DNA from 2 places in the Bacillus sp. JK74 genome. Region 1 is predicted to be linked to the other one. Evidence: riboswitches for the same ligand, from Rfam matches in the RefSeq annotation. Region 1 holds a riboswitch; the other holds the start of a gene.
The links. A riboswitch is a leader RNA that binds a small molecule or an ion and turns the genes downstream of it on or off. The one in region 1 is predicted to bind glycine.

Region 1 (3,153 bases):
GTAGCCGTTATCGGCGGCGGAAACTCCGGAATCGAGGCGGCGATTGACCTTGCAGGTATCGTCAATCACGTGACTGTGCTGGAGTTCGCGCCTGAGCTGAAAGCAGACGAAGTCCTGCAAAAACGTCTTTACAGCCTGCCAAACGTCACTGTGCACAAAAATGCACAAACGAAAGAAATCACAGGCGACCAAAACGTAAACGGCATTACGTTCGTTGACCGTGAAACAGGCGAAGAAAAACACGTTGAACTCCAAGGTGTATTCGTCCAAATCGGTCTCGTGCCTAATACAGAATGGTTAGACGAAACCGTCGAACGCAACCGCATCGGCGAAATCATCGTCGATAAGAGCGGCGCGACAAGCGTTCCCGGTCTATTTGCCGCAGGGGACTGCACAGACGGCCCGTACAACCAAATCATTATCTCCATGGGATCAGGTGCAACTGCCGCTTTAGGCGCATTTGATTATTTGATCCGGAATTAATGTAAAAAGCGCTACCCTGCTTACAAGGCAGGATAGCGCTTTTTTTATATTAAAACGGCATACTGCATGGCAGTACACCGTCTGAAGTAATTCAATCTGTCTTTCTCCCTCTCGCCCGATAGATGAGAAATAATCCAATAAACCACAGCGGCGTCAGCAGCAAAGCCGGGCGCGTCGCATCCGCAAACAGCATAATCACCAGAATGAAGGCAAACAGCGCCAGCACGGCGTAATTGATAAACGGCGCAAACGGCGCCTTGAAAGACGAGCTTGCATGTAAGTCCGGACGGGTTTTCCTGTATCTGATATGACAGACAAGAATCACGCCCCACACCCAAATGAAACAAATCGCGCTGATGGTGGTCACGATGCCAAAGGCCGCTTCCGGTATCAATTTGCTTAAAAGAGCGCCAGCTGACAGCACAATAACCGATATCCATAATGCGCGGCTCGGCACATGATTTTTATTCAGCTTCGCAAAACTTGCCGGCGCCTGTTTCGTTTTGCTTAAGTTATACAAAATCCGGCTTGTTGAAAACATCCCGCTGTTACAAGCAGAAGCGGCAGACGTTAATACGACAAAATTAATAATTCCCGCGGCCAACGGAATGCCGACCAGACTGAAGGTCTTTACAAATGGACTTTCCGTTGCATTCAGCTGCATCCACGGATTAATACATAAAAGAATGATCAATGCCCCGACGTAGAAAAATAAAATCCGTAAAGGAATTTTATTGATCGCGGACGGAATATTTTTTTTCGGATTTGACGTTTCCGCCGCTGACACACCCACTAACTCCACACCGACATAGGCGAAGATCACCATCTGGAACGAAAGCAAAAAGCCTGAAAATCCGTTCGGAAACAAGCCGCCGTGCTCCCACAGATTCGCCGCTGAAACCGTTCCGGTATGCGTTTTGAACCCAATCACCAGCAGAACCACCCCGATGACAATTAACGCGAGAATCGTGACTACCTTAATTAAGGCGAACCAAAACTCCAATTCTCCAAAAATCTTAACCGTTAACAGATTAAGCCCTAATAAAATGAGCAAACAGATAAGTGCAGGAACCCACTGCGGAATGTCAAACCAATATTTCACATATACACCGACGGCGATCACATCCGCCATAGCCGTCATAATCCAGCAAAACCAATAAGTCCAGCCGGTGACAAACGCTGCACGCGGCCCTAAATACGCCTCGGCAATATCCGTTAATGATTGGTAGCCTGCTTTAGATAACAGCAGTTCTCCCAGCGCCCGCATGACGAAAAAAAGCGCAATACCTACAATAAAATACGCAAAGATGATAGAAGGACCCGCCAGCTGAATCGCCTTACCGGACCCTAAAAACAATCCGGTGCCGATCGTGCCGCCAATGGCGATCAGCTGCACGTGCCGATTCGATAAGTCCCTCTTTAGCTCTCGCTGCTCCACATCTGACTCCTCCTTACCTCTCTAGTGAACGACGAGCAAAAAAAGCCAATAAAAAAAGAGATTGGATGCCCTCCAATCTCATGGTCATAAGAATATCAAATTATATTTGCGCCGCTGACAATCAACAGCATGACAAATACATATTCGGTACTCTTCTGTCCTTTTGCCTGAGATTGTGAACCCTTCGGCGCCGCGGAAAACCCGCGGTCTCTCCAGAAGCCGCTCCTGCTGTAGTGCGACCCACAGCAATCATAGCCTGCTACGTATTAAGTTTCCGATAGAAATAACTATCAGCTAACTTTTTATTTTAATGGAAGTTGAATTCATTGTCAATAGGGGGATGAGCTCACGGCGTTATCCCGGTCCAATTTTCGATGCCTGAAGCGCCGTATTTTCCGTTTTCATTGTCTCAAAAAGGCGTTATGCGGTACTATCATATAAGGTCTAATCATTTAAACATTATGTCATACTTTAAATTCACTTTATCATACAATTGCTCGTAAATAAAAAGGGGATGGACGAGATTGGAAACCAAATATTTAGATCTGCTCGCACAAAAATACGATTGTGAAGAAAAAGTGGTCACGGAAATCATTAATCTGAAAGCGATACTGAACCTGCCGAAAGGAACCGAGCATTTCGTCAGTGATCTGCACGGGGAGTATCAGGCATTCCAGCACGTGCTGCGGAACGGTTCAGGAAGAGTAAAAGAGAAGATCCGCGATATTTTCAGCGGCGTCATTTACGATAGAGAAATTGATGAACTGGCGGCTTTGGTCTATTACCCGGAAGACAAACTGAAGCTGATCAAACATAACTTTGATACGAAAGAGGCATTAAACGAGTGGTATAAAGAAACGATTCATCGGATGATTAAGCTCGTTTCTTATTGTTCTTCCAAGTACACCCGCTCCAAATTGCGCAAAGCACTGCCCGCCCAATTTGCTTATATTTCCGAAGAGCTGCTGTACAAAACAGAACAAGCCGCCAACAAGGAACAATACTACTCCGAAATCATAGAACAGATCATTGCGCTCGGCCAGGCCGATAAGCTGATCACCGGTCTTGCCTACAGCACGCAGCGATTGGTGGTCGACCATCTGCATGTTGTCGGCGATATTTATGACCGCGGACCGCAGCCGGATAAAATCATGGAAGAACTGATCAACTATCATTCAGTGGATATTCAATGGGGGAATCATGATGTTCTCTGGATAGGCGCTTATTCCGGC
Region 2 (3,153 bases), on a different contig from region 1:
ATTGTTTCTGCGCCGATGGCTTTCAGCATTTCTTTTTTATCCTGTTCTGTCGCGGGCAAATATCGATGCTTCATATGACTCTCCTTTTTCAGCTCTGTTTTGGACGTTTATAAAACGGTGTGCGGACAATCTTCGCTTTTACCGTTTTTTTACGGATTTCCACTTCTACTTCCGTTCCGACTTCACTGAATTCCGTTTTGATCAAGGCAAGGCCGATATTTTTCTTTAAAGTCGGAGATTGCGTGCCTGTCGTGACTTCACCGATCGGAACACCGTCTTTTTTCACGGCGTACCCGTGTCTCGGAATCCCTTTTTCAATCATCTCAAGTCCGACCAGCTTTCGCGGGGCTCCTTTTTCTTTCTGTTCACGCAATACAGATTTCCCGAAAAAATCGGAATCTTTCTTGTGTTTCACGGCAAATCCGATTCCGGCTTCAATCGGTGTAATATCTTTCGTCAATTCCTGACCGTATAAAGCAAGCTTCGCTTCAAATCTCAGCGTATCACGGGCGCCGAGGCCGCACGGAACGAGGCCTTCATGCTCTCCCGCTGCAAGTATCTCCTTAAATAGATGAACCGCATCTTCATTGCGGCAATATAACTCAAACCCGTCTTCACCGGTATAGCCCGTTCTTGAAAGCAGGACTTGGCATCCGGCAACGTCCGCCTCGTCAATAAATGTAAACGGCTTTAAGGAGGACAAATCACATTCAGTCAGCTTCGCAAGAACCAACTGAGCATTCGGCCCCTGAACGGCAAGCAGTGAAATCCCGTCAGACTGATTCGTCAGCGTGACGTCGCCTTCCGCATGTTCCGTCAGCCAGGCGATGTCTTTTTCAATATTAGACGCGTTTATCACGAGCAGATAGCAGCTCTCGCTTTTCTGATAGATCAGCAAATCATCGACCGTACCGCCGTCAGGATAGCACATGGCGGTATAAAGCGCGTTTCCCGGCTTTAAATCGGCAACGTCATTTGTCATCATTTTTTGCAGAAAAGACAGGGCGTCTTTACCGGATACTTCAACTTCCCCCATATGAGACACATCAAACAGTCCTGCTTTTGTGCGGACGGCTTCATGCTCCTCTTTAATAGAAGAAAATTGAACCGGCAGCTCCCATCCTCCAAAATCAATCGTTTTTCCGCCGTATTCTTTATACACGTCATAAAGCGGTGTTCGTTTCAGCATCATCTTCCCCCTTCAGTCATTGGCGCATTGTAAAAACATATAAAAAAGGACAGAGAAACACCTCATGAAAATGAAGGTTTCTCTGTCCCGGCACCTGAAAGTTTACTTTATGAACATATCATAAAGACGTCCCCTTTGGTGGCCTGCTTCTTCTAAGTGCAGACACTCTCCAGAGTTGCGTCGAGCAAGAGTTCTTTTGCCTGAGAGATTCACTCCGCAGTTTGCTCCTTCGGCGCCCGGACGCCCATCTTTCGTCCGAGTCTCTCCCCTTGCTGTCATTCGCTCATATTTACCAATTTTATGGACATACTAAAGCAATATCTTTTAGTGAAATCATTACTTATATCCTACCACCCTCATTTACGTCCGGCAACAAAAATTATGATAAATCAGTTTTTTAAAAGAAAGGCGGTTTTGTTACATATGACAGCAGAGATCATATTTGATGCAAACTGGCCGGGAGAGTTTTCTGAGCGGCTGAAAACGGACGGTCCCTGGTCAAATTGGGAGATGTACAAACTGTCGGCTGAAGTCCAGCAGACCCTTGCCATTCCTGAATTCGAAGGGTTGAGGGCTCCTTTGTACCTTCCCGATTTCACTCCGCTTCCCCATCAGCTTGAGGTCGCGCAGAAAGTCGTTGAAAAAATGAACGGCAAGGCGATTTTGGCTGATGAAGTAGGGCTCGGAAAAACGGTGGAAGCGGGCCTGATTTTAAAAGAATATATGATTCGCGGGCTGGCCAAAAAAATCCTGATTCTTGTGCCGGCATCACTCGTTTCCCAGTGGGTGAAAGAGCTTCAGGAGAAGTTTTTAATACCCGCTGTTGAACAGAAGAAAAGCTATGTGTGGGAACAGTGCGATATCGTCGTTTCTTCTATTGATACGGCCAAACGCTCCCCTCACAAAGACATTGTCCTTTCTATTCCGTATGATCTCGTCATTATTGACGAGGCGCACAAGCTCAAAAACAGCAAAACGAAAAATTATGAATTTGCGAGAAGTCTTGTGAAGAAATACTGCCTGCTTCTGACGGCGACGCCGATTCAAAACCGGATCGAAGAAATCTTCAATTTAGTGTCACTGTTAAAGCCCGGCCATTTAGGAAACGAAAGCGGATTTCAAGAAACCTTCAATCAGAAGGACGGGATTGACGCTCATGAGCATTTGAAAGAACTCGTCAATAAGGTGATGATCCGCAACACGCGGAGCGACACCGGCCTTACATGGACGAAGCGCCACGTGGAAACAGTGCCGATCACCTTTTCACCGACGGAACAGGCGCTTTACGATGACATTGCCGCACTGAAAAACGGCACGGAAAAGCCCGCAAGCGCATTTTCCATTATGACGCTGCAAAGAGAGTGCTGTTCAAGCCGGGAAGCCGTGTATATGACGCTCAAAAAAATGCTTGACCAAAAAGACAAACAAGCGCCCGCATTCGATGAACAGACGATCGCTAATTTAATGGACCGCATCAATCAAGTCACGCAAAACTCAAAAGCGATTCAAGTTGTTGACTTGATCCAAAAGATTAATGATAAAGTCATTATTTTTACTGAATACAGGGCGACACAGATTTACCTGCAATGGTTCCTTCAGCAGAACGGCATAAGCTCCGTTCCGTTCAGAGGCGGATTTAAACGCGGAAAAAAAGACTGGATGAAGGATCTCTTCCGCGGCAAAGTGCAGGTGCTGATTGCTACAGAAGCAGGAGGCGAAGGGATCAACCTGCAATTCTGCAACCATATTATCAATTATGACCTCCCGTGGAACCCGATGCGGCTTGAACAAAGAATCGGAAGGATTCACAGACTCGGTCAGGAAAGAGATGTCCATATCTACAATATGGCGACAAAACATACGGTGGAAGAGCATATCTTAAAACTTCTGTATGACAAAATTCATTTATTTGAAAATGTCGTCGGAGAATTAGATGACATTTTAACAAAAATCAAAGTGAGCAA

Region 2: linked by a shared signal. The riboswitch ahead of gcvT (glycine cleavage system aminomethyltransferase GcvT) and the one ahead of ACWJJ5_RS04400 (amino acid permease) in region 1 are both predicted to bind glycine.

What each region holds. Positions count from the first base shown of each region.
Region 1 covers NZ_JBSJQB010000001.1:879,231-882,383, forward strand. The annotation lists gene ahpF (alkyl hydroperoxide reductase subunit F) at 1-483, shown strand, start outside; gene ACWJJ5_RS04400 (amino acid permease) at 575-1,921, opposite strand; glycine riboswitch at 2,067-2,147, opposite strand; gene fbp (fructose-1,6-bisphosphatase) at 2,446-3,153, shown strand, end outside.
Region 2 covers NZ_JBSJQB010000003.1:481,695-484,847, reverse strand. The annotation lists gene gcvPA (aminomethyl-transferring glycine dehydrogenase subunit GcvPA) at 1-74, opposite strand, end outside; gene gcvT (glycine cleavage system aminomethyltransferase GcvT) at 89-1,189, opposite strand; glycine riboswitch at 1,368-1,468, opposite strand; gene ACWJJ5_RS12705 (DEAD/DEAH box helicase) at 1,613-3,153, shown strand, end outside.